Regions from separate parts of the Arthrobacter sp. SLBN-112 genome, predicted to be linked through region 4. Evidence: predicted binding sites of a transcription regulator. Region 4 holds the regulator's gene; each other region holds the start of a gene.
What was found. The regulator LexA, encoded in region 4, represses DNA repair genes until DNA is damaged. The targets are predictions, from matches to a motif close to TCGAACANNTGTTCGA.

Region 1 (7,443 bases), 780 kb from region 4:
GCAACCGGTCATGACATGGAAGGTCTTGAGGATCTGCTCGTGGAAGACCGTCACTCCATGGGTTTCCTGGAGTACCGGTTTGAGGTCCGGGTGCGGGTACACCTCCGGGGCGAAACCGTGACGGTGTTCCAGGAAGGGACGCACCATGTCCGATTTCATCGGCCCTGGCCGGAACAGGGAGATGTCGATGATGAGGTCGTTGAATTCCCGGGGTGCCAGCTTTCCAATCAGTTCCCGTTGTCCCGGGGATTCGATCTGGAAACACCCCAGGGTGTGGGTGCTGCGGATCAGCTCATAGGTGGGTTCGTCGTCGAGGGGGACGGCGTTGAGGTCGATCCGGCCGTTCGCGGCGATGTAGTCAGGTCCGCTGCCGTCGGGACCTGCGGGGTGGCGGCCGGCAGCCACCACCTCGGCCTTGGTCGGGTGCAGGCGGATCACCTCCCGGACCGCGAAGGCCATGGCGCTTTGCATCCGGACGCCCAGGACATCGAGCTTGAGCATTCCCATGGGGTCCATGTCGTGTTTATCGAACTGGCTCATGGGCAAGCCCAGGCCGCTGGGCTGGACCGGGGTGCGGTCCAGGAGGGTGGCGTCCCCCAGGATGACCCCGCAGGGGTGCATCGAGATGTGCCGCGGCAGCCGGTCCAGCCGCTCGGTCAAGTCCACCAGCAGGTCCAACTGCTGGTTTCCGTCGGCGTCGCGATGTTCCACCCGGCCCGCGAACTCCCGGAGCTCGGGCTTTTCCTGCAGCGCTTCGCGGAACTTCCTGGCTGAGAACCGCCACAGCTGCTTGGCAATCTCCCCCACTTCGTCATCGTCCATCCCCAGCGCCAGCCCGGCGTCGCGCACTGCCCCACGGGCCCGGTATCCGTTTTGCATGCTCATCAGGGTGACGCGCTCGGAACCGAAGCGTTCGAAAATTTGGTGGTAGACGTTATGGCGTTCAGCGCTTTCGACGTCGATGTCGATGTCCGGGAGGGTGGCGCGGTCGTTGGAGAGGAACCGTTCAAAGATGAGGTCGTGCTGCAAGGGGTTTACGTGGCTGACCTCGATCAGGTAATTGACCAGGCTGGACGCCCCGGATCCCCGGGCTGCCGCCCTGACTCCCATGTCCTGGATCATCCTGGATACCTCTGCCACGGTCAGGAAGTAGGACGAGAATCCCAGGTTCCGGATGATGCCCAGCTCATGCTCCAACCGTGCCAGCATCGTTTTTTCGTTCCGGCCGCCGATCCCGGGGAACCGCCTGCCGATTCCCGCGTGGCACCGCTGGATAAGTTCAACGTGTGGATCCTGGGTGATGCCAATGACTGAGGCCTCCGGCACCACGGGCTGCTTCCACCCCATGTCCGTGCTGGGGTCCATCCGGCAGAGGTCGGCGAGCGCCTCAGTTTGGGCCATCAGCTGCTTGAGGTCGGCGGCCCCATACCCTGCAGCGGAAATGATTTCCCTGCCCAGGCCGAGCATCTGGTCCGCGGTTTTCAGCCATCCCTGGCCGGTGGGCTGGAGCAGCGGTTCCCCTGCAAGTTCCGGCAGGGACTTCAACGTCCGGGCAGAGTCCAGGACATCTGCGGTTGGCGCTCCGTCCGCAGCGCAGTACCGCACCGCGTTGCTGAGGACGGCGGGCACATGGTGTTCCTCGGCGAGCCGGAGCATGCGGACTGCATGGGCGGTGCTGAGGGGAGAACCGGGTGCGCTGAGCTGGGAGACGATTTCTGCAACGACGGTTCCCGCGGGCATGGCATCCAGCCATTGTTTGAACAGCGTCCGGGGACGAAGGTATCGCCGCCCGCCCATGGCTCTTCCGACGTCGGAGTCCGGACCAATCAGGACGGTCAGCACCGGCTTGAGGGTCACAGGGTCGAGGGTCCGGGAGGCAAGTTCGGCACGGGTGACTGCCACGGGCACAGTTCCCCCGGCCTTCCCGGAGGTCCGTGCGTGGGCGTCGGAGACCAGCCGGCACAGCGCACGGTACCCGGCACCATTGTTGTGCCCGCGGGCCAGCACCACCACCCGGCCGGCTACCTGCGTGCGGTGGTCACCGTCGTCGTCAAAGACCGCAAGGTCCACCCCCACAATGGGGTCGATGCCCGCAGCCATGCACGCTTTGAGGTGTTTGATGGTGCCGTACAGGCCGTCCCGATCGGTGCAGGCCAGGGCTGTGGCGCCGTCATTTGCGGCGGCCTGTGCAAGTTCCTCCGGCCAGGAGACGCCGTAGTGGGCGCTGAATGCTGTGGAAACGTGGAGGTGAGTGAAGCTCATGCTGTTCTGGGGCGAAGGGCGTCATGGATCCGCAGCAGCCGCCACCGGCCGCTGCTGACATGCCGGGTCAGGTCGAGGGTAAGGGGTTCTGAAGCATGGTTCGCGGCAGCAGGAAGCACCTGGATTCGCCAGATTTCGTGGTCAACCACTCCTGGTCCGCTGCCTAAGGGAGCCCTGGCGTCTTCTGCCCACCACTGCCGGCGTTCATACCACCGGACGGGTTCAGCGCAGACGAGATATTCCTTGCCCGCCCACGTCAGCGATTCAGGCTGACCGGATGCGGAACACGCCACGTCAATGGACTCGCTGAACATGCCCATGCGCGCCTCCCGGACGGTACTTCCCAAATGCCATATTCGAATATGTGTTCGAATAAATCCAGTCTACGTCGGGGAGGCGGCAAAACATAGGCGGGGGTGGACGGACCGTGCAGCAGGGAGCAGGATGATGGCATGAGTACCGATGACGCACTCCTGAAGCAGGCAAGCATCAAGACCCAGGACTCCACCCTGGTGGCCACGTTCAATATCGATGGCGCTATTCCGGGATCCGGCGCTTATGTGGTGGGTTTAATGGGGGCCACACCGGACTATTCAACGCAGCGCCGGCTGTGCATTGAATTCATGAATGGGGAGGCCATTGCCTGCTATGCGTTCAACCGGGACCAGGGAATCGAGGAAGACTACGACCTGTCCGGTGTATCCCACTCGGAGAGCACCATTACCGGGAGCTTTCCCGCAACGGCCTTGAACGGGCTCGGGAAGGGGCACGTCCTGTCAGCCTTCAGCGAAGCCGACGGACGGGAGTTCCAGCATGGGGTGCCGGTGGAGGAATCCCTCTAGGGTTCCCTAGCTGGTTTCCTTATGGATCTTCAGTTCGAGTTCGATGAACGCGGAGATCATAGCCCGGTAGGTTGACTCGACGATGTCCGGGTCGATGTCCTTTTTCTCCGCCGCGGCCCGGACGTGTTCAATGATCCGCTCAACGCGGCCAGCGGCCCGCACCTCGGCGTCGTCGCCCTTCAGGGTGCCGGCGATCCGGATCAGCCGTTCGCGGCGGGCGATGAGGGTAACAATCTGTTCATCCACCTCGTCAACGGCAACCCGGACAGCTGCGAGCTGTTCCTTGTCGGCCTGGGCATCCCGATCGTTTCCTTGAATTGTCGCCATCATCTGACAGTATCGAAGCATGGAGCCAAGAGTCGACTTTATCTCCCTCGGTGTCAGCAGCGTTGACCGGTCGCGGGCCTTCTATGTCGACGGCCTGGGCTGGCCGGTCCACCGCGAGGTTGCCGGGGAGGTGCTGTTCATCCAGGTGAACCACGGCCTGGTGCTCTCCCTCTGGGACGCCCGGCAGATGCAGGCGGAGGCAGTCGTCAGCCCGCCGGACGGCGTTCCCTGTATCACCCTGAGCCACAACCTGGGAAGCGCGGGGGACGTGGACCGGGTCATGGAAGAGGCCGCGGCTGCGGGCGCCGTCATCATCGCCGAACCCGTCACGCAGCCCTGGGGCGGCTATACGGGGTACTTCGCGGACCCGGACGGCTTCCGCTGGGAAGTGGCGTACAACCCCACGTGGACCGTGGACGATGCCGGCACGGTCACCGTGTGATGGCCTTCCGCACCCTTGCGGGGCTGCTAGAACAGGGCCTCCACCGGCCGGATCAAGTCCGGTCCGTTGTTGCGGACGTTGCCCACTTCCTTGCCCACGGACTCCACGTGCCAGTCGGCGGCAGCATCTTTGACCCCGGACCGCACCAGGTCCACAAGGGCAGCGGCGTCGTCAGCCTGCGGGTCCAGCCACGCTTCCATGGTGGCCTTGTCCATGGGCAGCGGCACGCGGTCGTGCAGCTCGGTCAGCTTTCCGAAGATCGTTGATTCAGTCCCGGGCGGTGGTGTGTCAGCCGTGAGGATGGAGGTCGACAGCAGCCAGCGTCCCGGTTCCCCTTCAGGAATCGACGGGTCCTTCCACCACTCATACAGGCCGGCGAAAACCAGCCCATGGTCCTTCCCTGGGTGCACATAGTAGGGCTGCTTGGACTTGCCGGGGCCTTGCTTCCATTCGTAATAGCCGTCGGCGGGGACGGCACAGCGCCGCGACTGCACTGCCTTCCTGAACGCCGGCTTCTCCAGCACGGATTCGCTCCGGGCATTGATCATCCGCGACCCGATTCCGGGATCCTTGGCCCAGGAAGGGACCAGGCCCCACCGGGCCACATGCAACTGGCGCACCTGCCTGGCTCCTGCAGAGTCATCATCCACCAGCCTCTCCAGGACGATGGGGACGGCGTCGGTGGGCGCAACATTCCACGACGGCGGAATGCTCACCTCATCCTCCAGCTCGGCGTCGAACTCGGCCAGGAGGTCCCCCACGGCGCGTGCCATTACGTAGCGTCCACACATGGCACCAGCATGCCACCGGCGCCACATACTGTCATCCAGGCGCCCCGCAGCTCCGGAAAGCCCGGGAATACCGGGGGCCGCGCTACCGTTGACGGTAAGGAAACCTTTCAAGCGACGTTTAGGAGATCCGCGTGGACTTCACTCCCGAATCCGGCACCATCACCATGTTTTCCACCACCTGGTGCGGCTATTGCAACCGGCTGAAGAAGCAGCTGGACGCGAAGGGCATCGGCTACACGGAAATCAACATCGAAGAAGTTGACGGCACTGCCGAACTCGTGGAGCAGCTGAACGGCGGCAACCGTACCGTGCCTACGGTCCTGTTTCCGGACGGCTCCGCTGCCACCAACCCGTCGGCCGCCGAGGTCCAGAGCAGGCTCGCTGCCTAAACGGCTGGAGACCTCCGGCTTCGCGCCGAAGAACTGATGCGGGTCACGCCCCCAGGCTGCTGAAGGAAGCAGTTTCCAGGGTGGCGTGGCCCGCATACGTTTCCAGGAGGGCCCGCTCCACGGCCGCCACATCCAGCCCGGGCACCAGATCGTTGGCCGCTCCGGCCGTGGCCGGGTTCCAGTCGAGGCCGAGGGCGGCGTAGCTGTCCGTGAGTACCTTGCGGATCGGGGCGGAATCCTCCACCACAATCACTGAGCTGAAGAGCCAGCCACCGGAAACCACCCGCTGGGCGGTGCCCACCAGTTTCACCCGGCGGGAGCTGTCCGCCGCATCGGTTCCGTGGACACTGAACTCGCCGGGGCAGTATTCGCCGGGGATTTCCCCCACCGCAGCCTGGACCCCGACGTTCTGCAGGGCTTGTGCAAAGAGTTCACCGAAGTAGCCGAACCGGGCTTTGGACCCGGCAACGGCGTCGGCGTCCGGTTCGATGTGGTCCACCACCAGGGTGCCCTGGTGATAGGCGGCAGCGCGTCCCCCTGCCCTCCGGACCAAGGGTTCGAAGCCGTTGTCCAGGCAGGCCCGGGCGGCCGCCTCGAATCCGGGCAGCCGGGTGTCACGCTGCCCGAAGGCGACGGTGGGGGCGGGCCGGTACAGGCGAAGGGTGGGGCCGAGGCTGCCGGCCCTGGCCCTGGCCAGCAACTCCAGGCCGAAGTCGAGGTCCCGTTCCGCGCCGAGGGATACGTCCTGCCGCACCACGGTCAGCGGGCGGGTCTGGGTGCCGGTATGGTGCATTGTTGCTGAACTCCCTGGGGTCGATGGCGGCCGGCGGACAGGCCTCCATTAGGTTACGCCCGACGACGGCACCGGCCTTAACGGCCCCGGCGCCCCGCCCAGAGGGCGTGCAGCAGCGGAACGGATGAGGCGATCATCAGGACGTTGCCCAAGACCAGGTCGTCGGCGCGGACGATGGCGCCCGCGATCAGCAGCGCACCGAAGACCAGGGCCGAGCCAGAGCGCCGGGCAGCCCTTTCCAGCCGGGCTGCCTGCCGTTCGAGCCGCGGGACGGCGACCTCCAGCGACCCCTCCTCCAGCCGGCCGGCCAGGGCGTCCAGCCTGCCGGGCAGGCGGAAGGCGGTGCCGGCGGCATCGAGGGCCTGCAGGGCCACGTCCTGGACCACATTGCCGCGCTCGGTCCGCAGCAGCTGCGCTGCGTAGGGTTCCACGGAGTCCCAGAGGTTGAAGCGTTCATCAAGGGCGCTGCACACCCCCGACGTCAGGGACATGGCGCGGATGATCAACAGGAAATTCTCCGGCAGCTGGAATGGCAGCGACCGGACAACGTCACCGAACTCCACTGCAAAGTCGCGGAACTCGCGGGGGTCCACCTCGCGGAGTTCGGCAAAGCCCATGCCGCCGAAGCGGGCAAAAAGCTGTGTCATCGCCCGCTCCAGTCCCGCGCTGTCCGCAGACGGCATCAGGACGCCGACGTCGTTGATCGCCGCCACAAGTCCCTTGCCGTCGCGGGCGGCTGCGGCGATCAGGAGCTTTCGCAAACCGCTGCGCGTGGAGGCCGTGACCTCGCCCATCATGCCGAAATCGATGAATGTCAGCTTCCAGCCGGGCTCCTCACGGACCGGGGTGACGAAGATGTTTCCCGGATGCGGGTCCGCATGGAAGAAACCGTTGGTGAACAGTTGGTCGAACATGATGGCCGCAAAGACCGGGGCAACCGAGGCGGGATCGATGCCGGCGGCCCGGAGCGCGCCCGCATCAGTGATTTTGATGGCCGTAACGTCCTCGAGGGTGAGCACACGGCGCGTGGTCCGCTCCCAGACCACCTCCGGTACCGCCACCCTGTCATCGCCGGCAAAGTCTGCGGCGAAGCGTTCGGCGTTGACGGCCTCGTGCAGGTAGTCGATCTCCTGCAGGCTGATTGCCGCAAATTCCTCCACCAGCGCCGGCATGTCCGCGCGACGGGAGACAAGCCGGACATGGCTAAGCCAGCCGGCTACCTTCCGCAGGGCGGCGAGGTCGACGTCGACGATCGCCCCGATGCCCGGACGCTGCACTTTCAGGACCACTGCGTCGAGTCCCGTATCTTCGGCGTCCATGGGGTTCAGGCGGGCACGGTGGGCCTGGCCCAGGGAAGCGGCCGCAATCGCTGATTCGTCCACGGTGTCGAAGACCTGGCCCACGGGGGCCCCCAGTTCCTGTGCAGCCAGGGCGGCAATGCGCGGGAAGGCCACCGGGGGGACCTCGTCCTGGAGCCCTTCGAGTTCTTTGGTGATTTCCGGGGGGAGGACGTCGAGCCGGGACGACAGGAACTGTCCCACCTTGATCATCAGGCCGCCGAGGTCGATGGCCAGGTCGTGGAACCGGCGTGCGAAGT
Region 2 (7,443 bases), 790 kb from region 4:
TCTGCCCCACGCCCGTCCGGGGATACATTGCGTTCCATGGGTTCTCCTTGCCTGCCGTCAAACTCCGGCCCACGAAATGGTGCACCTTTAGATACCTTGTACCCCACGGCCGCGGAAAGCCGTAACAGGCGTGGGTGTCGGATGTGCCGGCTGTTCACAGGCGCCACGGTTACTCAGTACGCTTACTATTGTCCGCCGCGGTCAACGAGAAAGGCATCATCATGACTGAACAGAATGTTCCCGACAATGAACTGGAAGTTGTGCAGGAAGAGGACATACTTCTCGACCAGACTCCCGGCGCCGGGCCGTCCCTGGAGTTGGACCCGGTAAAGGGAGAACCGGACAACTACCCCGGAGCTGCCGAGAACAATCCTGACCGCTGGCAGGAGGACCCCTTGCTGCAGGACGAAGCTTCAACCGGGGAGTAGGGCAATGCAATCCAAAGAACTGCTGCTCGAGGCCTTTGACCGCCTCCCGGGCCTGGTCCGGCAGGTGCTCGACGGGCTCGATGGGGAACGCCTTCAGCACCGTCCTTCCGGTCGTGGCAATTCAATTGCCTGGCTGGTGTGGCACCTGGGCCGGGTGGAGGATGCGCAGGTCGCCTCCGCTTGGGAGTTGGAGCAGGTCTGGACGTCGGAAGGCTTCGTATCCCGCTTTGGCCTGTCACTCGCGGACAATGACACGGGCTACGGCCACTCCAGCGGGCAGGTGGATGCCGTCATGGCCCCCCGTGAACTCCTGCTGGAGTACTACGAAGCCGTCCACCGCCAGACTGCCAGGGTCCTCGTTGGCCTGGACGACCCGGATCTGGACCGGGTGGTGGACAAGCGCTGGGATCCGCCGGTAACCCTGGGGGTACGGCTGGTCAGCATCCTTGCGGACTGCCTCCAGCACGCCGGCCAGGCCGCCTACGCCAAGGGGCTGCACGGCGCGGGAGCAGACGCCGGCAGTGCGTGAACTCGTGGTGCTGGGCCCCGTGTCCCAGGTTCCCACCCGGATCTGCCTCACGCACGTGCACGGGGATCAGGCTACCGGCTCACCGAGCCTGACGGGCGCACCTTCGCGCCGGACCGGCTGCGGGCGGCGGGAATCGAAGGGCCGGATGTCGGCCGACTGCTGCGCGAGGGCAGCGTCGGTTCGGCCGCGCTTGGGGCGATGAGCGTTCCCAGGCCCGGGCCCCGGAAGCCGTGGTCATCGCAGCCCGGGACCTGCAGCGGATTGCCGTTCCCCGCAGGCGGAAAGACGCGCGGCAGGCGCCAGGCGGCACCACGGAGATAGGGTTAACCCATGACGGCAGCAGCTGAATCCACGGTCACCTTTGATGGCCGCTTCGCCCGTGAACTGGCGGAACTCGCTGTTCCCTGGCAGGCCGAGGAAGCGCCAGGCCCCGAACTCCTGGTCCTGAACGAACAGCTCGCAGCAGACCTGGGCCTTGACCCGCAATACCTCCGGAGTCCCGAAGGGGTGCGCCTCCTCGTGGGCAACCACGTTCCCGCCGGTGCCACCCCGGTGGCGCAGGCGTACGCTGGTCACCAATTCGGCGGGTACTCGCCACTGCTCGGCGACGGACGCGCGCTCCTGCTGGGGGAAGTCACGGACCGCACCGGACGCCTGCTGGACGTCCATCTCAAAGGCTCAGGGCGCACCCCCTTCGCCCGCGCCGGGGACGGCCGGGCGGTGGTCGGGCCCATGCTGCGCGAGTACCTTGTCAGCGAAGCCATGCACGCCTTGGGCATACCCACCACCCGCTCGCTCGCCGTCGTGGCAACGGGGCGGCAGGTCCGGCGTGAGGGCATGCTGCCCGGTGCTGTCCTGGCGCGGGTGGCCCGGAGCCACCTGAGGGTTGGGAGTTTCCAGTACGCCCGGGCCACGGAAAACATGGACCTCCTGAAGCGGTTGGCGGACCACGCCATCAGCAGGCACTATCCGCTGGCCGCCGAAGCCCCAAACCCCTACCTGGCACTGTTCTCGTCCGTCGTCTCCGCACAGGCCAGCCTGGTGGCCCGGTGGATGCTGGTGGGATTCGTGCACGGGGTCATGAATACGGACAACATGACCATCTCGGGGGAAACCATCGACTACGGCCCGTGCGCTTTCCTGGACGCCTTCAATCCCGCGGCCGTCTACAGTTCCATCGACGTCAGTGGACGCTACGCCTACGCCAACCAGCCGGTCCTTGCTGAATGGAACCTTGCCCGTCTTGCCGAGGCGATGCTCCCGCTCATCGACGAGGACCAGGAGAAGGCCGTTGCTCCCGCGGTGGAGGTGCTCGGCGGATTCCGTGGACAGTACAGCGAGGCGTGGACCGGTGGCATGAAATCCAAACTGGGCCTTGCCGGCGGCAACGGAAGCGACGACGCCGCGTCAGGCGTTGTCGATGATGCGGTGGCCATCCTCAAAGACGGCCCAGTGGATTACACGCTGTTCTTCCGAAACCTCGGCAAGGCCGCCCGCGGCGACCTGCGCCCCGTGCGCGGGATGGTGCTGGACTTAGCCGGTTTCGACGCCTGGGCTGAGCGGTGGCTGGCACTGCAACCCGATGCGGGGCTGATGGACAACGTCAACCCGGCGTACATTCCGCGGAACCACCTGGTGGAAGAAGCCCTCGCCGCCGGCACGGAAGGAGACTTGGCCCCGCTGCACCGCCTGCTCGAGGCCGTCACCGATCCTTTCACCGAGCGGGCCGGGATGGAGCGCTACATGGAAGGGGCCCCGGAGGGCTTCGGCTCGTACACGACCTTCTGCGGGACCTGATCCGCCACGGAATGAGGCCCGCAGCAGGACGACAGGAGGGCGGCAGCCGGAAACCCGGCTGCCGCCCTCCTGTCAGAAGCCGGCTTCGCTGTGCGAAGGCTTAGGCTACGCGGACCACTGAGTAGCCGCTGAGCCAGCTGATGGAGTGCACCTGCGTGGTGTACCCGTTGACGCCGCCGCTCACAACCTGGCCGTTGCCGGCGTACACACCCACGTGGCCCGAGGTGATAATCAGGTCCCCGGGTGCCGGGCTGCCGACCACGCTGCCGTACTGGAAGAACTGGGTGGGCGCCAGATCGCCGACACTCTTGCCCACCGAACGCAGGGCCTTCTCAACCATGGCAGTGCAGTCCTGGCTCACACCGATCTGGCTGTAGGCGGACGCCAGGATGGCGGCCCCGGTCCCGGTGCCGGTGGTGGAAGCCACCGGAGTAGCGGAAGCGTAGGACATGTTCATGCCGGTGTTTGCCGGTGCGGTGGCAGCTGCCGCCTGGACTGGCGCCGCTGCAGGGGCCGGAGCCGGTGCTGCCACGTAGCCTGCACCGGGAATCCGGATCTGGTCGCCGGGGTAGATGATGGACGACAGGCCCAAGCCGTTGGCGGCCAGGACGTCGTTCAGGCTGACCCCGTACGCTGCCGAAATCGCGCCCAGGGTATCCCCGGAAACGACGGTGTGCACGGTTGCTGCCGCGCCAGCCGGAGCAACTGCCGGCGCTGCGGTGGCCTGGACATTAGTTTGCTCCGTGGTGTCCGCGCCAGTCACGCCCGCGTGGGCCGGGGCGCCGACCCCGAAGGCAATGCCGGACGCGGCCGCAACCGCGAGGGCCGGACGGCCCAGCGAACGGGCCTGCGACTTGGCGGTCAGGGCGAGGCCCTCGAGCGCAATGGAACGGGCCGGAGTCGCGCGGTGGCGGGCAGTGGTGAGATTTTTTGACACGGTAGATCGCCTCTCCCATGCCTGCGGGGTGAGCTGTCGGGTTCGGGTTGGAGATACCCGGCCGAACACATCTCCGCGGTGGGCGGAGGAGCTGTCCGACTTAACCCCAAGACCTCAAAAGGTCGTGGAAACTTGGTTCCCCCGTCCCTGCCAGCATGAAAGCGGTTGAATCCCGGTATCAGCGGCAGGGCTCGGCAAACTGATGGGAATGTCCCGTTTTGGGAGGGACACCAGAAGACCATAACCCGCGGACGCCCCAATTGTCACGTTTAGGTAACATACGAGCTTTGTCTCTCGTATTCTGCAAACGATTGGATGTGGCCCTTCCGCCCGGCATCGACCGGAGATTGATCCGGTGGCGGCCCCTCCGGGTAACAAAGCGGGCACGGCCGTCTTTCCGCCCCGGCGTGTCGCCGGTATGCTTCGGGACTATGCCCCTGTTCGTGACCATGCCCAAGTCCCCGCTGATGGGGGGATTGCTCGCCATCGCGGTGGCAGCGGCCACGGTGCTGCCTGCCTCCGCGGACGAGCCTCCACCGCCCGGTGGATACCCGTCCTGGGCTGACGTGCAGCAGGCGCAGTCTTCCGAGGCGGCGAAAGCGGCGGAGATCACCACCATCAACGGGCTGCTGAGCGGCCTCCAAGCCCAATCGGAAGCGGCCGGTGACACTGCCGTCCGGGCAGCCGCGGACTATGCCGCGGCCGACGCCGAGCTTCAGGCGGCGTCAACGCGGCTGGACGCATTGTCCGCCCAAGCCGCCCGCGCCAACGACGAACTGGCCAAGTATCGCAAGGAGATCGGTGCCCTTGCCGTCCAGTCGTACAAGACGGGCGGGACCAATACAGGGTTCTTCGTGGCCCTGGATGCCCTGCAGAACAACAGCGTCCAGGGGCTCAACCTCGTCCAACTGGTGGGCGACAAGACGGCGGCTTTGGTGGACAAAGCTGCGGCCGCCGGCAAAGTTGCCGCGTCACTGGCGGAACAGGAAAAAGCGGCCCGCAGTGAGCGCGAACGCCTGTCCGGGGAAGCAAAAGCCAAACTGGACGCGGCCCGCTCCGCCCAGGACACGCTCGCCCGGCAGGTCAGTGACGAACAGCAGCACAGCAGCGAACTGACCGCCCAGCTGGCCTCGCTGAAGGGAACGACGGCGGCCCTCGAAGGAGAGTACCGACAGGGCCAGGCGGCGCTGGCTGCCTATGAAGCAGCCCAGGAAGCCAAGCGGGCCGCCGCGGCGGAACAGGCCCGCCAGCAGGCTGAAGCCGCAGCGCAGGCAGCCGCGGCCGCAGCCCGGCAGCCCAAACCCGCGCCCGCCGCTCCGGCCGGCAACGCGGCAAACCCCGCCCCGCCGGCCGACCCGGTTCCCGGCAGTCCGCCGCAGCCGGCCGTGCCAAGCCCGCCGCCCGTCGTCGTTCCCTCCGTCCCCGGCGGTGCCGTCAATGATCCGGCCGGTGCCAAGGCCTATGCCTCCGGGCGCCTGGGTGCCTTCGGCTGGGGCCCGGACCAGTTCCAGTGCCTGGCCCAGCTGTGGACCAAAGAATCCAGCTGGCTGACCACCGCCACCAACGCCTCCTCCGGTGCTTACGGCATAGCCCAGGCGCTGCCGCCCGGCAAGTACGCCAGCGCCGGAAGCGACTGGCTGACCAGCTACCGGACGCAGATCGAGTGGGGGCTCGGCTACATCAGCGACCGCTACGGCTCCCCGTGCGGCGCCTGGAGCCATTCGGTAGCCCTGAACTGGTACTGACTGACGCGCTAGGCTTTCCGCATGCCAGATTTCGAACGGTTCAGGATGCTGCTCGAAGACGAACGGGCCCGGCGGTTGGCACTGTTGCCGGCGCTGCGGGCCGATATCGACGCGGCCAACTCGGCGCGCCAAAACTCCAACGTCGACGACGAGCACGATCCCGAAGGCGCCACGATCGCCTTCGAACTCTCGCAGGCCTCGGTACTGTTGAAGCAAAGTTCAGCCGGGCTGGACCAGGTGGAGGCAGCCCTGGCCCGCCTGGCCAACGGTACCTATGGAACCTGCGCCGTCTGCGGCGAGCCCATCTCGGACGGCAGGCTCGAAGCGCGGCCGTGGACCCCATTTTGCATCCGGCATGCGTCCGCGGGGCGGGGGCGATGACCGAAATGACCGACGTCGCCGCGGCTGCTGACTTCATCGACCGGACCCTCCGGAACGAGGGGGCCTGGTACCGGGCCGACGAGGTGGGCAACCGGCTGGGCGGGGCACTGGCCTCCTACGGATCTTCGATCGGTGCAGTCCGCGGCACCGTCCGGGACGCCATCCGGAAGTTCAAGGACATGGGCCACGACGCCACGGTAATGCTGGCCTCCGCCCTGTGGGGCCAGCCGAAGCCCGGCTCACGGCCGGTCTTCGAACGCCGCCTGGCCGCCGTGGTACTGCTGCAAACGAACGTGCGGTTGCTGCGGCACTCGGACCTGACCCGGCTGGAGGGCTTCCTTCGCTCGGCCCAGGCGCCCGACCTGGCCGAGCCCCTGGTTTCTGACGTCCTGGTACCCCTGCTGGCCGGCCTGGGCGGCCGCGAACGCCAGCGGGCCTCCGCCGTCCTGTCGCGATGGCGCGAAGACCCGGACCCGCAGCTCCAAACCGCAGCAGGCCAACTGGAAAAAGAGTTGACGCCGTGAACCGCACCCCACAAGGAGACCCCCATGAGTGAACCTTTTGACCTGGAACGATTCGTCACCGCCCAAGAAAGCGGCGGCACCTATGGGCACGCGCTGGCCGAGCTGCAGCTCGGCAATAAGACCGGCCACTGGATGTGGTTCATTTTTCCCCAGATTGCCGGGCTGGGGCAGAGCACCACATCACGCAAGTACGCCATCTCGTCACTGGCTGAAGCCCGCGCCTACCTGGACCACCACGTCCTGGGTCCAAGGCTGCTCGAGTGCGCCCTGGCCTTGACCACCCATGCCGGCCGTTCGGCGTCGGACATCCTTGGCGGAATCGACGCGCAAAAGCTCCGCTCGTCCATGACACTGTTTCTCCGGGCCGCGCCCGGAGAAACAGTGTTCAAGACGGTCCTGGCCCAATATTTCGATGGCGAACCCGACACCGCCACCGATGACCTGCTGGCCGGCCAGGACGCGGCAGAATAACAGGGCACCCGCCGGGGGCCGTGGAAGGATGCTAGGGCGTGGGGCTGCCGCCGTTGACGTTCAGCGTTTCGCCCACCACGTAGCTTGACTCGGGTGAGGCCAGGAAGACGTAAGCGGGGGCCAGCTCAGCGGGCTGGCCGGCGCGGCCCAGGGGAGTGGACTGGCCGAACTCGGGCAGCGCCTCCTTGGGCTGGCCGCTGCTCACCTGCAGCGGGGTCCAGATGGGCCCTGGTGCCACCGCATTCACCCGGATGCCCTTGGGCGCAAGCTGTTGCGCCAGGCCCTTGGTGAAGTTGTTGATGCTGGCCTTGGTGGTGGCGTAGTCCACCAGGGTTGGCGACGGGTTGTAGGCCTGGATGGACGTGGTGTTGATGATGGTGGACCCGGCAGGCAGATGTGGCACGGCAGCCTTGGTCACCCAGAACATGGCGTAGACGTTGGTCTTCAGCGTGTGGTCGAACTGCTCGTCGGAAATGTCCTGCAGGTCTTCCTGGGCAACCTGTTTTCCTGCGTTGTTGACCAGGAGGTCCACCCCGCCCAGCACGGCCACGGCTGTGTCCACCAGTTCGCGGCACGCTGCGGAGTCCTTGAGGTCGCCCGGCACCTTGACCGCCTTGCGGCCTGCAGCCTC
Region 3 (7,443 bases), 2.7 Mb from region 4:
ATGGACGTCGCCGAGCGGGCCGGCCGGGTGGTGCGGATGCAGGACGGCAGGATCGTCTCCGATGTCCGGCAGCAGCCGGTGACCGCAAGAACTTTCGCGGTGGCGCCGTGAACCTCCTCGAATCGGCGCGGTTCGCCCTGTCCGGCGTGGCCGCCAACAAGATGCGTTCAGTACTCACCACGCTGGGGATCCTGATCGGCATTGCCGCTGTCATTATCCTGCTCGCGGTCGGGGCGGGGACCAGCAACAACATCAAAGCCCAGATCGGCAAGCTGGGCACCAACGTCCTCACCGTCAGCCGTTCCACCAGCGTGGGCGGACGCAGCACGGGGCGGCCAGGCCGGGGCAAGCCGCACCCGCAGCACCAACCTCACCCTCGACGACGAACATGCCCTCACGGATGCAGTCCTGGCCCCCGATGTGGCCCGGACGGCGCCGATCGTCCAGGCGCAGGGCGTCACCGCAACGTACACCAGCGCCACCCACTCCGTTGCGAGCTTCCTCGGGACCACATCCTCGTACTTCGATATCACCAACAGCACCATGGCGTCCGGGGCGTTCTTCACCGAAGCCGACCAGCAGGCAGGCAACCCGGTGGCAGTCATCGGAAACACGGTGGCCAGCGACCTCTTCGGCGCAGCCACCAGTTCCGCGGTGGGGCAGACCATCCAGCTGAACGGCCAGAACTTCACGGTGTCCGGCGTGCTCGCGGTCAAAGGATCTACCGGCCTGAACGATCCCGATGACATCGTGGTGGTGCCGTTCGCCGCCGCGCAGAATAAGTTCACCGGCTACGCGCCCACGCTGGCGTCGATCACGGTGCAGGCTGCCTCCGCGGACGTCATGAACCAGGCGCAAAACGAGATCCAGATGATCCTGGACGCCCGCCACCACGTCGACTCCACCAACCGGGACTACCAGGTCCGCAACCAGGCGCAGATTCTCACCACCGCCACCAACACCACCCAGACACTGACCATCCTGCTCGGGGCGGTGGCTGCCATCAGCCTCCTGGTCGGCGGGATCGGCGTTATGAACATCATGCTGGTCACCGTGACGGAACGGACCCGGGAGATCGGCATCAGGAAGGCCATCGGTGCGTCCCGGGGCAGCATCGTGACCCAGTTCCTGATCGAATCCCTGGTGATCTCGGTGATCGGCGGGGTGGCGGGGATCGCCGTCGGCTTTGCGGGCAGCGCGTTCCCCGTGCTCGGCGTCCAACCCGAGGTGCAGGCCTGGACAGTTTGGCTGTCCCTGGCGGTTTCGGCCGTCATTGGACTGGTTTTTGGGGTCTACCCCGCCAACAAGGCCGCGAAACTGCGGCCCATCGATGCCCTCCGCTATGAATAGGAAACCCGTGAACAGCTCCAGCCCCTACAGCCCCTACAGCCCGGACACCGCTGCCGTCACCGAAGCGCTGCCGGCTCCCGTTCCCCTGACGCCCCCCGGCGAGGACCACGGGCCCTTCCCGGACCAGCCGGCCGAGGTCCAGGCCAACGACGAGCCCTTTATTCCCAGGAAGCGGTACACGCCCGGCCGCACCACGAAGATCCTGGCCTGCGTCCTGCTGGTGGTGGCAGGGTTCTTCGGCGGCTCGATGGTGCAGAAGCAGCTTGACCTGGGCGCCCGGGGCGGGCGGACCAACGTGGGCAACTTCCAGGGAACCAATGGCCGCGCCGGGGCCGGAACCGGCAACAACCCAGGCACCCAAACGCCCGGCCAGGGACGCAGCGGCGGCAATAACGGCGCTACCGCCCCGGCCGCCGCGCCTACGGGCGCAGCCGGCCAGTAGGGCGTCCGGCAGCAGACAAGGGTGGGGCCGACGGCGGGAGGTGCGTCCCGTCGTCGGCCCCACCTTTGTCCGGGCGGCCCAGGCGCTACCTGACCGGGTTGCCGAGTTCCCGCAGCGGGGTCTTGGCGGTTTCACGGGCCCACCATGCACCCGCTACCGCCAGGATGGATGACGCCGCGACAATCCAGGCTGCCGGGCCCCAGTTGGCCTTCTCCGCACCTACCAGGGCGGTTCCCAGCAGTGGGGTGAAGCCGGCGCAGAGGATGCCGATCTGGAGCCCGATTGCCATGCCGGAGTAGCGGACCTTGACATTGAAGAGCTCGGAGAACCATGCCGGGTAGATCGCGTTGGACATGGCGTACGTTCCGGCGGTGATCAGGGTGCTGGTCAGGAAGATCATCGGGATGTTTCCGGTGGCGATCACGGAGAAGTAGACGAAGATCATGATGCCGGAGCCCAGGACCCCGATGATGAAGATCGGGCGGCGGCCGAACGAGTCCGACAGGCGGGCAGTCAGTGGCTGGGTGGCAATCGCCAGGACGTTGCCCACGATGCTGACCCACAGCATGGTGGACGCGGGAACGCCTACCGACACGGCGTAGGCCAGGCCGAACGACTGCATGAAGGTGTTGGTGACCGTCTCGAAGGACATCAGTGCCACCTGGAAGAACTGCGCGGGATGGGTCTGGAACATCTTGGCGAACGGCAGTTTCACCAGTTCGCCATGGTCCTGCTTTTCCTCGAAGACCTCTGGTTCCTCCAGCGAGCGGCGCACCAGGTACGCCACGATGAGCACCACGATGGAGAGCCAGAAAGGGATCCGCCAGCCCCACGCGAGCCGGTCTGCCTCGCTCATGGCGGCCACCGGCAGGAAGGCCAATGAGGCCAGGACGATCCCAAAGGAAATGCCGCTCATTGAGAAGCTGGCGAAGAAGCCGCGCCGGCCTTCGGGTGCTTCCTCGGTGGAGAGCGCCGAAGCGCCTGCTGTCTCGGCTCCCGCGGAAAGGCCCTGCATCAGGCGGAGCAGTACCAGCAGGGCAGGCGCCCAGTAGCCGGCGGCATTGAAGTCAGGCAGGGCGCCGATGAGGAACGTGGCGCTGCCCATGAGCACCAGGGTGAGCACCAGCGTGTTCTTGCGTCCGATCTTGTCACCCAGGTGGCCGAACACCACGGCGCCGAACGGCCTGGCGACGTAGGCGACGCCGAACGTTGCGAACGAGGCCAGCAGGGCGATGGTCGGGTCGCCCGATGGGAAGAAGATCTTCGAGAACACCAGCGACGCCGCGGTGGCGTAGATGAAGAAGTCGTAATACTCCAGGGCGCCGCCCAGGAAGGCGGCCAGCGCTGCCTTCCTGGCGCGCTTGAGGCGGCGTTGGGCGTCAGGTATGTACTGGGCCTGCGAGCCTGCTGCGATGTCTGTCATGGGATTTCCTTCCGCGCTGAAGGGAGCGTGAATTTCTTGATTTTGTGCGTATACCGAACATGTGTGCGATATGCGTTTGAATCGAGGATACTAGCGAGTGAGACCAATCACAATGGCACTGCGCGAAAGGTGCGTTATGAGGAATCCTTCTGTGGAGGCATCCCGCCTCATCCTGATCGGGTCGGCTGCATCCACGGCCATGTCTCCCGATCTGTGGAATCCCGTCCTGCAGGAACTGGGCACTGGCTGGACCTATGAACCCTGGGACGTCCCGGCGGGCGGCGACCTGGCCCGGACCCGCGGCAGGCTCCTGGAACCCGGGATCCTGGCGGCCAACATCACCATGCCGCACAAGCACTGGGCAGCTGAGGCCGCGGACCGCGTGACCGCCCCGGTCCGGCTGAGCGGCGCCTGCAACCTCCTGGTCAAGGAGGGCAGGGAACTGGCGGGGCACAACACCGACATCACTGCGGTGGAGGTGCTGCTGGACGGCGTCTCCCACCGGCATGCGCTGCTACTTGGGGCCGGCGGAGCGGCGCGGGCGGCACTGATCGCCCTGCGCGGAAACGTGGGTGCCGTCTCCATCACGGACCAGGACCCCCGGGCTTCCAAAGAGCTGATGGAGCTTGGCCTGGAACTTGGCATTGATACACGGACCGTCACATGGCTTGCGGCGCAGGACCTCGCCGGCGACGTATCCCTGGTGGTCAACGCCACCCCCATCGGAAAGGGCAGCTCGGACGGCCCCGCGTGGGGCAGCGGCCCGCTGGCGCCGGACGCCATGCTCTACGACTTCGTGTACGCCCGCCACACCACGGCAAGCGTGGCCCGGGCCCGCGGGATGGGGCTCCGGTACATCGACGGATGGGACCACCTCCGCGAGCAAGCCGTGGCCATGGTCCCGCTGCTGGGCCTGGACGGGCGGGCCCGCGGGCTGCTGCAGGAAACGCTCGGGCATCTCCGGAAGGCGTCCTGACAGCCGCCCCCGATATGATCGGACAGGCGCTGAAACCCGGCAAACCTGAGCGGTGCGCCACCGACGTCCGGAGAGGAAACCGCAACGCCCATGGAGGAGCAGGCAGGCTACTTTGTGAAGTCGGTGGAGAAGGCCTTCGACGTATTGCTCGCCTTCACGCCGGACCAGCAACGGCTCACCGTTTCCCAGGTGGCAGCCGCGACGGACATGACGCGCGCCTCCGCACGCCGGTTCCTGCTGACCCTGGCCGATCTTGGCTACGTCCGGGCCGAAGGGTCCGCTTTCGAACTGACACCCCGGTCCCTCGACATCGGCCGCTCCTACCTGGCCGGCTTGACGCTGCCCAGGGTGGCCGGGCCGCACCTGAAGGAACTCGCGGAGCACCTGAACGAAACCACCGCCCTGTGCATCCTCGACGGCGGCGACGTGGTCTACGTGGCCTGCGTGCCGTCACCGCGGCTGCTGAGCGTTTCCATCACCGTTGGCACCCGCTTCCCGGCCTGGGCCACCTCCATGGGCCGTGTCCTGCTTGCCGGCCTGCCCGCAGCCCGGCTTGATGACTATCTCCGTTCGGTCCAGCTGCACCGTTTCACCGACCGCTCCCTCGGCAGCGTCGAGGACCTGCGGGCCGAGGTGGAGGCAACCCGACGAAAAGGCTGGTCCATGGTCTCGCAGGAACTCGAGGAAGGCCTCCGCGGCGTGGCCGTTCCCGTCATGCGCGGACACGAGGTTGTGGCTGCGGCCAACGTTTCCCTGCAGACCCACCGTGCCGCGGCCCAGGACATCGAAGCAACAGTCCTCCCCGAACTGCTGGAAGCCGCGCGGCGGATTGCCCTCGATTACGGCGGATCAGCCGGCGCCGCCGCGAGGTAACTCTTTGCCATCCAAGCCGGCCGCCCTACTCCCGCCGCGGCCCGCAGGGCTCTAGACTCAAGCCAACTGCGTGCAGCAGAGCCGCTGCAACGCCCTTCAGGAAGAGGAGTCTGCGGGTGAAACTGGGCATTCCGCGGGAACGCCGGGAGGGGGAGCGGCGCGTGGCCGCCACTCCGGACACCGTCAGGCAGCTGACCGGAATGGGCCTGGACGTCCTGCTCGAAACCGCGGCCGGGACCGCCGCAGGCCACTCCGACCATGATTACCGGCAGGCGGGCGCGGCAGTAGTCCCTGACCTGGACTTCGGCGCCGTCGATATCCTGGCCCACGTCCGCCCGCTGGACCCGGACACCGCTGCGGCGTTGAAACGGGGAGCCGTCACTGTGGGGCTCGGATCGCCGTTGTCCGAACTGCCCACGGTGCAGGCGCTCGCGGACAACGGCATCACCTCCTTCGCCCTGGAGCTGGTGCCCCGCATTTCCCGGGCCCAGTCCATGGATGCGCTGACCTCGCAGGCACTGGTGGCCGGCTACCGCTGCGTGCTCGAAGCGGCCATCAGGCTGCCCCGGTTCTTTCCCCTGTACATGACCGCCGCGGGGACCATCCCGCCGGCCCGCATCCTGGTCCTCGGTGCCGGTGTGGCAGGCCTGCAGGCCATTGGGACGGCAAAGCGGCTGGGAGCCAGGGTTTTCGCCAACGACATCCGGCCCGCCTCCGCTGACGAGGTGGCCTCCATGGGCGGCACCTTCATCCGGCTGGACCTTGAAACGGCGGAAGCGGCCGGCGGCTACGCCCGGCAGCTGGGCACCGACGCCGGCACCAGGCAGCGCCAGCTGCTGGCACCGCACGTCGCCCAATCGGACGTTTTGATCACGACGGCGGCCGTCCCCGGCCGTCCCGCGCCCCTCCTGGTGACCCGCGAGATGGTGCAGGGCATGCGCCCGGGATCGGTCGTCGTCGACCTCGCCGCGGAGTCCGGCGGGAACGTGGAGGGATCCGTGCCCGGCCAGGACATTCCCATCCCCACCGCCGACGGGTCCGGGCACATCACCCTGGTGGGCCTGAAGGACCCGGCCTCGGCGATGGCATCCGACGCCTCCCGCCTGTACGCCAAGAACGTGGCCAACCTGCTGGCGCTGATGGTCCGGGACGGCACCCTGGCCCTGGATTTCGAGGACGAAGTGGTGGCCGGAGCCTGCCTGACCCACGACGGCGTGGTGCGGCACCAGCCAACCGCAGACCTTCTGGCGGCACGGACCGGCGCAGCAGCCGTGGCCCGGCAGGACGGAGCGCTCTGATGGACGGGACAGCCCTGCTGACCATTACGGTGCTGGCGGTGTTCGTCGGCTTCGAAGTGGTGTCCAAGGTCTCCAGCACCCTGCACACGCCGCTGATGTCCGGCGCGAACGCCATCCACGGGATCATCCTGGTGGGTGCCATCATCGTGGCCGGCCAGGCAGCGGACCCGTGGGTCCTGGCGGTGGCGCTGCTCGCCGTCGTCCTCGCCACCGCCAACCTGGTGGGCGGGTTCGTGGTGACGGACCGGATGCTGCACATGTTCCACGCGAAAAAGGACGCCGGGCAGCCCAAGGCCGGCAGCAAATGAGCATCCTCGATCCCGTCTGGACCGCCCTGCTGTACCTGGCCGCCGCCGTCTTCTTCATCCTGGCGCTGCGCGGACTCAGTTCACCCCGCACCGCCCGCCGCGGAAACCTGGTGGGCGCGCTGGGTGCCGTGATCGCCGTCGTGACGGTCTTCCTGTCCGCGCGGCTCGACAACATTCCGTGGATCCTGGGCGCCATCGTGGTGGGCTCCGCCGTGGCCGCCCCCGTGGCCCGGCGTGTCAGGATGACGCAGATGCCGCAGCTGGTGGCCCTGTTCAACGGGGTGGGCGGCGGCGCTGCCGCCCTGGTGGCCCTCCTGGAACTGGGCCACACCGCGGATCCCTGGGTCCGCGTGGCCATCGTTTTCACGCTCCTGGTGGGGGCCGTTTCCTTTGCCGGTTCTGGCATCACCTTCGCCAAGCTGCAGGAGCTGATGACCACCCGGCCGGTGGTGTTCCCAGGGCTCCCCGTGGTGATGTCGGTGGTGCTGCTGGCGGCGGTGGCCTCCGGCGTCGCGGTGGTCCTTTCGGGTTCGCTGCCCCTTGCCGTCCTGCTGCTGGTCCTGGGTCTCGCCGCCGGCGTGCTGCTGGTGCTGCCCGTGGGCGGCGCAGACGTGCCCATCGTCATCTCGCTGCTGAACGCCTTCACCGGCCTGGCCGTCGCGGCGTCCGGCGTAGTGCTGGGCAACGTCCTGCTGGTGGTGGCCGGCACGCTCGTGGGCGCCTCGGGCACCATCCTCACCCGCGCCATGGCCGCGGCCATGGGCCGGAGCGTT
Region 4 (7,443 bases):
ATGGTGAGGGCTACCGGTCCCCAGCCGCAACCGATGTCCAGCAGGTTGCCGTGGGGGTGCGGGGCAGGCACCTCCGCCAGGAGTACCGCCGTGCCCTTGTCGATGCCGTCCGGGCTGAAAATGCCGGTGGAGGTCTGGAGCCTGCGCGTCTCACCGGCCAATTCCACGGTGAGGGGCTTGCGGGTAAACGGCCCGGCGGGGGACGTGCTGAAATAGTGAGCGGACTCCATAACTGGCCAGAGTAGTTCCCCCTGCAGCGTAATGGGAAACTGTGCGCATACCCCTCTGTTAGGCTGGTTGGCATGTTCCTGATCTTCGAGTAGCCGGTGCGGGCCCCGCCCGTGCCCGCACGCTGCCCCGCAGAGGCAGCCAGTCCCACAGCGACGCAGGTTTCCATTCCCTTCCGCTTGTGCACCGGACCGGACGCTTCCGTCCCGGCCCGGCCGCCGGACAATACTCGAACGTCAGCCTTCGGCTGCGCTTCCCGCCATTCTCCGGCCTCCGCCAGCACAGCCGCCCGTTACCACGCGGCTTCCCGGCCCCGGCAACGCAGCCGGCGGCCCCACCACCAGGAGGACTGCATGACCGCAGGCCGTCAGCCCAGCGCGAATACTTCCCACCTTCCAGCCAATCGGCACTATTCTGGAAATGCCGAATCTTCAAAGGAGACCATGACCAGCCAGCCAAATACCGGGTCCGATCCAGCCGCCCAGGACATGAGTCCCGAGGAAATCCAGGCTGTCATCGACCGGATCCTCGCCAAGGACGTACCGGCCCGGAATGTCAGCACGCCCCGCGGCGAAGGCAGCGGCAACGGAAAAGCGGTGCTTGGCAAGGCCCAGGCCATTTCCCGCCTTGACGAAGAACATTCAACGTACGACGGCGACCAGCAGGACCTCGAGGAACGCCGGGCCCTGCGCCGCAGGGCAGGATTGTCCACCGAGCTCGAAGACGTCACCGAAGTCGAATACCGCCAGCTCCGCCTGGAACGCGTGGTCCTTGCCGGGCTCTGGTCCGACGGAACACTCGCCGACGCCGAAAACTCGCTTCGTGAGCTTGCCGCCCTCGCCGAGACAGCCGGCTCGGAGGTTCTCGACGGGCTGGTGCAGCGGAGGGCCAAGCCGGACCCCGGAACGTTCCTGGGCTCGGGCAAGGCGCTCGAACTGAAGGACATCGTCATGTCCACCGGTGCGGACACCGTGGTGGTGGACGCCGAGCTTGCACCCTCGCAGCGTCGTGGCCTTGAAGACATCGTCAAGGTCAAGGTGATCGACCGTACGGCCCTGATCCTGGACATCTTCGCCCAGCACGCAAAGAGCCGAGAGGGCAAGGCCCAGGTAGAGCTGGCGCAGCTGGAATACCTGCTTCCCCGCCTGCGCGGCTGGGGCGAGTCAATGTCCCGCCAGGCAGGTGGCCAGGTGGGTGGCGCAGCTGCCGGCATGGGCTCGCGCGGCCCCGGTGAAACCAAGATCGAACTGGACCGCCGGCGGATCCGTACCCGCATGGCCAAGCTGCGGCGCGAGATCGCCGCGATGAAGCCTGCGCGCGAGACCAAGCGGGCCAACCGCCGTCGTAATGAGGTACCGTCGGTGGCCATCGCCGGGTACACCAACGCCGGGAAGTCATCCCTGCTCAACCGGCTCACCGACGCCGGCGTCCTGGTGGAGAACGCCTTGTTCGCCACCCTGGATCCCACCGTCCGCAAGGCGGAAACCGCTGACGGCCTGGGCTACACCTTGGCCGACACCGTGGGGTTCGTCCGCTCGCTGCCCACCCAACTGGTGGAGGCCTTCCGCTCCACGCTTGAAGAGGTGGCCGACTCGGACTTGATCCTGCACGTGGTGGACGCCTCGCACCCGGATCCCGAGGGCCAAATCGCCGCGGTCCGGAAGGTCTTCAGCGAAGTTGACGCCCGCAAGGTGCCCGAGATCATCGTGCTGAACAAGGCCGATGCCGCTGATCCCTTTGTGATTGAGCGGCTGAAGCAGCGCGAACCACGCCACGTGGTGGTCTCTGCCAGGACCGGGGAGGGCATTGCCGAGCTGCTGAAGGCCATAAGCGACGCCATCCCAAGGCCCGGCGTCAAGCTTGAACTGCTCATCCCGTACGACCGGGGTGACCTGCTCAGCAAGCTGCACGAATCCGACGCCGAAATCATCAATCTTGAGCACGTTGAGGACGGTACCAGGGCTGTGGTGATGGTCCGGGAGGGCCTGGCATCCGAGCTGGAACCATTCGCCCTCAATGACTGACCGCGCGGCCGGGGAAGCCGCACCGATGGCCGGCGAGCAGTTCGTCATTGAACTGCTCGACCGCGCCGTCGCCGGCATGGGCGGACAAAGCCGCACCGGACAACACGAGATGGCCCGCCAGGTTGCCCGGGCCATCAGTACGGGCAACCACCTCCTGGTCCAGGCCGGCACGGGCACCGGCAAGTCATTGGCCTACCTGGTACCGCTCATTGCCCATGCCCTGGAGAGCAACAAGCCCGCACTGGTGTCCACGGCCACGCTTGCGCTGCAGACCCAGATCGTGGGCAGGGACCTGCCCCGACTCCTGAAAAACATCACCCCGGCCCTGGACCGGCCCGTCAAAGTGGCTTTGGTCAAGGGGCGGTCCAACTACGTCTGCCGCCACAAGATGGAGGGCGGGTTCCCCTCCGAGGAGCCTTCCGAGGGCCAGCTGTTTTCCCTGGGCGAGGACACCAGTGTTCCGCACTTCGCCGCCTCCGTGGGCGGCCCGGCCTCCCAGCTCGGCAAGGAAGTGGTGCGGCTCCGGGAGTGGGCCGAAAAGACGGCCACCGGCGACCGTGACGAACTCCTGCCCGGCGTGACCGACCGTGCGTGGCGGCAGGTTTCGGTGACATCCATGGAATGCCTGGGGGCCCAGAAGTGTCCCATGGCCGCAGAGTGCTTCAGTGAACTGGCCCGGCAGGACGCGGCCGAGGCAGACGTCGTGGTGACCAACCACGCCATGCTGGCCGTGAGCGCCTTCGAAGGGCTCGCCGTCCTGCCCGAGTACGACGTCGTGGTGGTGGACGAGGCGCATGAACTCCAGGACCGCGTCACCGGGGCCGTGTCCGGGCAGCTGTCCGTAGCCATGGTGCACGCGGCCGCATCAGGTGCCCGCAAACACACCGCCATCACCGTTGACGCCCTCAACGCAGCAGCCGCCAACCTTGAGCTGGCCCTTGCCGGGGCGCCGAACGGCCTGCTTCCCAACGGGCTGAACGATGAACAGCTGGACTGCGTGGACCAGCTGCGCGAGGCTTGCCGCGCGGCGCTGTCCGATTCCAAGGGGGACAGCAACACCACGGCCGACGGCGGGCGGCAGCTCGCCCGGTCCCGGCTCATGCTCATCCTGGAACTGTGCGAACGGCTGCTGGCGGCCCGGGAGAACCGCGAAGTGGTCTGGTTCTCGCGGGCCAGCACCTTCGATCCCGGCCAGGGCTACTCCCAGTCTGACGAGAATGCGCCGGTCCTGGTCAACATCGCGCCGCTCTCTGTTGCCGGGAGGCTGAGGGAAGGTCTCTTTGCCGGCCACACCGTCGTGCTGACCTCAGCCACCCTGGCCATCGGGTCCGCGTTCGAACCGGCAGCTGGAGGACTGGGACTGACAGGCGACGGAGCTCCCAGCTGGACTGGCGTGGACGTCGGCTCACCCTTCGATTACCCCAAACAAGGCATCCTCTACGTGGCGGGCCACTTGCCCAAACCCGGCCGTGGCGTGTCTCCGGAAGCGCTGGAGGAGCTCGAGGCGCTCGTCAAAGCATCCGGTGGCGGTGCACTGTGCCTCTTTTCCTCGCGGCGCGCTGCGGAGGAGGCCGCCGACGCCCTGCGGCCCAAGCTCGGTGTGACGGTGCTCTGCCAGGGCGAGTCCACCATGACCGCCCTGGTCAAGCAGTTCGCCGACGAGCCGGACACCTGCCTCTTCGGGACCATGTCCCTGTGGCAGGGGGTGGACGTTCCGGGTGGATCCTGCCGGCTCGTGGTGATCGACCGCATTCCGTTCCCCAGGCCGGACGATCCCCTCATGACAGCACGGTCGCGGGCCGTTGCCCAGGCCGGCGGCAACGGTTTCATGTCCGTTTCGGCCACCCACGCGGCTATCCGGCTGGCCCAGGGCGCCGGCCGGCTCATCCGGTCAACCGGCGACAAGGGCGTAGTGGCCGTGCTGGACTCGCGGCTGGCAACCGAGCGTTACGCCGGATTCCTGCGGGGCGCGCTGCCGCCGTTCTGGTCCACCACGGACCGCAGCAAGGCACTGGCGGCACTTACCCGGCTCGGCGCGGAGGCCGCAGGATAGGGACCTGCCGCAGCCGGAGGAAGTGTCAGAGGGACCGCAGCACCGAAACCACTTTGCCCATGATGGTGGCGTGGTCACCGAGGATGGGTTCGTATTGGGTGTTCTGCGGGAGCAGCCAGGTGTGGCCGTCACGCTGGCGGAAGGTCTTGACGGTGGCTTCGTCATCAAGCAGGGCAGCGACGATGTCCCCGTTGACGGCATCCGCCTGGCGGCGCACCACCACCCAGTCTCCGTCGCAGATGGCGGCGTCCACCATGGAGTCGCCGGCCACCTTGAGCATGAACAGCTCACCCTGGCCCACAAGTTGGCGGGGGAGCGGCATGACATCTTCAACGAGTTGCTCGGCGAGGATGGGACCGCCGGCGGCAATCCGTCCAACCAGCGGAACCATCGCGGTGTCCAGCGCGGTGGGCAGTTCCGTCACGGTGCCGCCGGGCGTCTGCGGCGCTGACGCGGCGATGGCCTTCCCGGCGCCGCCATCAAGGGTGAGGGGCATGAGCACCTCCATGGCCCGCGGCCGCTTCGGGTCGCGCCGGAGGTAGCCCAACTTCTCCAGCTGGGACAGCTGATGGGTCACGCTGGACAGGCTGGCCAAGCCCACCGTATCGCCGATCTCGCGCATCGAGGGCGGGTAGCCGTTGTCATTGACGGACCGCTGGATGGTCTCCAGGATCTTCTTCTGCCGTGGGGTAAGCCCCTTGGAAGTCTTCTTCGGTTGCGGGGCCGTCCTGCCCCCGGCGGCTGCTGCTGCCATGTTCGCCAATGCCTTTCGCTTGCCGCCGGATCTTCCGCTCCGCGCCGTCCCCGGCGCCGAGTGAAGGGTTGCCGCTGTCATTGTCAGACCCTGCTGTTCAACTTCAGTGGTGGTTGTTCTTGGTTTCCAAGCTAGGCCAGCCACATTGCTTTTTCAAACATTTGTTCTAGCGAGTCTCGACATTGTTCGTTGATAGGTGCTAAAACTTAGTAAGCAAAGTTCGAATATGTGTTCTAACCAGTGCATGGCTTGTTCGAAGACCTGGCCGGAAGAGTAGGCATTCCGGCAGGACGGGGCAGGGCGGCGCGGGGACGGACACCCGGGCAGCACGGCAGGTCCAGGAGGGCTCAGTTCATGTCAGCTTTAACTCTTACCCACGTTTCGCGGCCGCAGTTCCTCAGCGGGGAACACCACATGTCCGGCAGCCGGCGGACCAGCGCCGGCCGCGCGTCGTCCCACGCGCCACTGCGGCTGACCCGGCGCGGCCGGATCGTCCTGGTGGGAGTGCCGCTCATTCTCCTCGCGGTGCTGCTGCTCTCACTGGCGGGGCTCTTCCACTCCCCGGCCAAGGCTTCCGACTCCGCCGCAGACCTCGCCGTGACGCCCACGGTGACGGTAACCGTCCAGCCCGGCCAGTCCCTGTGGTCCATCGCCGGTGCCGTAGCTCCGGACCGCGATGCACGCGACGTGATGGCGGACATTGTCCAGCTCAACAATCTGTCCGCCGGTGCCGTACTGCCGGGGCAGCAACTCTTCGTCCCCAGCCACTGACCCGCCGCTGAGTGGTCGCCGCAACGTGGCCGCGGCCCTGCCCTGCCCTGCCCTGCCACCGACGCTGGACCCCCGCGCCGGCTTCCTTCGGCTCCTCCTGCGGGCCGCGCCGGAAGCCTGCCAAAGGTGTCACATTTTCCGGTAGTTGCCACGGCAACTAAACTGGTCAGGTGAACGACCAGCTAGAACGCCTCAACCGGCTACCCCTCCGCAGTAACCTTCGCGGGCTGACGCCCTACGGGGCACCCCAACTGGACGTCCCCATTCTGTTGAACGTCAACGAGAACACCCATGGCGTACCCGCGGATGTACGCGCCGCCATCAGCGCCGCCGTGACGGAGGCCGCCGCAGGCCTCAACCGCTACCCGGACCGGGAGTTCACCGATCTCCGCAAGGCCCTGGCGGAATACCTTGGCCATGGCCTCGACGAAACCAACCTGTGGGCCGCCAACGGCTCCAACGAGGTCCTGCAGCAGATTCTTCAGGCTTTCGGCGGCCCCGGCCGCACCGCGCTGGGCTTCCCGCCCCACGTACTCCATGTACCCCCTGCTGGCGAGCGGCACCGACACCGAATACATCACCGGTGTCCGGGCGGAAGGCTACGACCTCAGCGCAGAATCCGCTGCCCGCCAGGTCCGGGAACTGCAGCCGAACATCGTGTTCCTCTGCTCACCGAACAATCCCACCGGCACCGGGCTGGGACTGGACGTCGTGGAGGCTGTCTACGAGGCCGGTACCGCAAGCCAGACCATCGTCATTGTGGATGAGGCCTACCACGAGTTCGCCCACGACGGCACCCCCAGCGCACTGACCCTGCTGCCCGGCAGGGAGCGGCTGATCGTATCCCGCACCATGAGCAAGGCGTTCGCCCTCGCTGGTGCCCGGCTCGGCTACATGGCCGCGGCCCCGGAGGTCACCGATGCCCTGCGCCTGGTACGCCTGCCCTACCACCTGTCCGCCATCACGCAGGCCACGGCGCTGGCAGCCCTGGAACACCGGGAAGCGCTGATGGCCGATGTGCGGGACATCAAGCAGCAGCGCGACCGTATTGTGGCGGAGTTGACCAGGATGGGGCTGAAACCGGCCGCATCCGACTCCAATTATGTGTTCTTCGGCGGCCTGGACAACCCGCACCAGGTCTGGCAGGAACTGCTGGATGCGGGCGTGCTGATCCGCGACGTGGGAATTCCCGGCCACCTGCGGGTCACGGCCGGCACTGAGGCCGAAACCACAGCCTTCCTCACGTCCCTGGAACGCATTCTTGCCGGCCGCGCCGCGCTTCCCGCCTAGACTTGATACTGCGGCGCTGGACGCCCTGAACCACTCCTTCTCCCACTAAGGATCCTTCACCATGAGTTCAACCGGATCGAACACGGCTGCGGCCCGGACCGCCCGCATGGAGCGCGCCACCAGCGAGTCCTCCGTCCTCGTGGAGATCAACCTCGACGGAACGGGCGTGTCCGATATCGACACCTCGGTGCCGTTCTACGACCACATGCTGACCGCACTGTGCAAGCACTCGCTGATCGACATGACCGTCAAGGCCACCGGCGACACCCACATCGACGTCCACCACACCGTGGAGGACGTGGCCATCACGTTTGGCGAAGTCC

Region 1: QF050_RS13280 (DUF6504 family protein) is a predicted target of LexA. The motif match lies at 2,619-2,634, and genes of this name have one in related genera.
Region 2: QF050_RS13185 (LysM peptidoglycan-binding domain-containing protein) is a predicted target of LexA. The motif match lies at 3,753-3,768, and genes of this name have one in related genera.
Region 3: QF050_RS04345 (shikimate dehydrogenase) is a predicted target of LexA. The motif match lies at 3,269-3,284, and genes of this name have one in related genera.

What each region holds. Positions count from the first base shown of each region.
Region 1 covers NZ_JAUSXY010000001.1:2,816,893-2,824,335, reverse strand. Annotated here, with positions in the region: gene QF050_RS13285 (DNA polymerase III subunit alpha) at 1-2,262, opposite strand, end outside; gene QF050_RS13280 (DUF6504 family protein) at 2,259-2,582, opposite strand; gene QF050_RS13275 (hypothetical protein) at 2,715-3,104, shown strand; gene QF050_RS13270 (chorismate mutase) at 3,111-3,434, opposite strand; gene QF050_RS13265 (VOC family protein) at 3,451-3,873, shown strand; gene QF050_RS13260 (SOS response-associated peptidase) at 3,900-4,646, opposite strand; gene QF050_RS13255 (mycoredoxin) at 4,796-5,053, shown strand; gene QF050_RS13250 (lipoate--protein ligase family protein) at 5,097-5,846, opposite strand; gene QF050_RS13245 (AarF/UbiB family protein) at 5,924-7,443, opposite strand, start outside.
Region 2 covers NZ_JAUSXY010000001.1:2,805,196-2,812,638, forward strand. Annotated here, with positions in the region: gene QF050_RS13165 (AI-2E family transporter) at 1-38, opposite strand, end outside; gene QF050_RS13170 (hypothetical protein) at 222-428, shown strand; gene QF050_RS13175 (DUF664 domain-containing protein) at 433-957, shown strand; gene QF050_RS13180 (protein adenylyltransferase SelO family protein) at 1,288-2,754, shown strand; gene QF050_RS13185 (LysM peptidoglycan-binding domain-containing protein) at 2,855-3,691, opposite strand; cyclic di-AMP (ydaO/yuaA leader) riboswitch at 3,695-3,868, opposite strand; gene QF050_RS13190 (lytic transglycosylase domain-containing protein) at 4,123-5,436, shown strand; gene QF050_RS13195 (TraR/DksA C4-type zinc finger protein) at 5,458-5,817, shown strand; gene QF050_RS13200 (DNA alkylation repair protein) at 5,814-6,341, shown strand; gene QF050_RS13205 (DUF1810 domain-containing protein) at 6,366-6,812, shown strand; gene QF050_RS13210 (glucose 1-dehydrogenase) at 6,844-7,443, opposite strand, start outside.
Region 3 covers NZ_JAUSXY010000001.1:922,666-930,108, forward strand. Annotated here, with positions in the region: gene QF050_RS04320 (ABC transporter ATP-binding protein) at 1-111, shown strand, start outside; partial or broken gene QF050_RS04325 (hypothetical protein) at 162-260, shown strand; gene QF050_RS04330 (ABC transporter permease) at 409-1,350, shown strand; gene QF050_RS04335 (hypothetical protein) at 1,358-1,792, shown strand; gene QF050_RS04340 (MFS transporter) at 1,878-3,215, opposite strand; gene QF050_RS04345 (shikimate dehydrogenase) at 3,352-4,191, shown strand; gene QF050_RS04350 (IclR family transcriptional regulator C-terminal domain-containing protein) at 4,282-5,064, shown strand; gene QF050_RS04355 (Re/Si-specific NAD(P)(+) transhydrogenase subunit alpha) at 5,181-6,362, shown strand; gene QF050_RS04360 (NAD(P) transhydrogenase subunit alpha) at 6,362-6,670, shown strand; gene QF050_RS04365 (NAD(P)(+) transhydrogenase (Re/Si-specific) subunit beta) at 6,667-7,443, shown strand, end outside.
Region 4 covers NZ_JAUSXY010000001.1:3,596,459-3,603,901, reverse strand. Annotated here, with positions in the region: gene QF050_RS16765 (methyltransferase) at 1-230, opposite strand, end outside; gene hflX (GTPase HflX) at 672-2,252, shown strand; gene QF050_RS16755 (ATP-dependent DNA helicase) at 2,245-4,305, shown strand; gene lexA (transcriptional repressor LexA) at 4,331-5,059, opposite strand; gene QF050_RS16745 (LysM peptidoglycan-binding domain-containing protein) at 5,474-5,830, shown strand; partial or broken gene QF050_RS16740 (histidinol-phosphate transaminase) at 6,001-7,120, shown strand; gene hisB (imidazoleglycerol-phosphate dehydratase HisB) at 7,182-7,443, shown strand, end outside.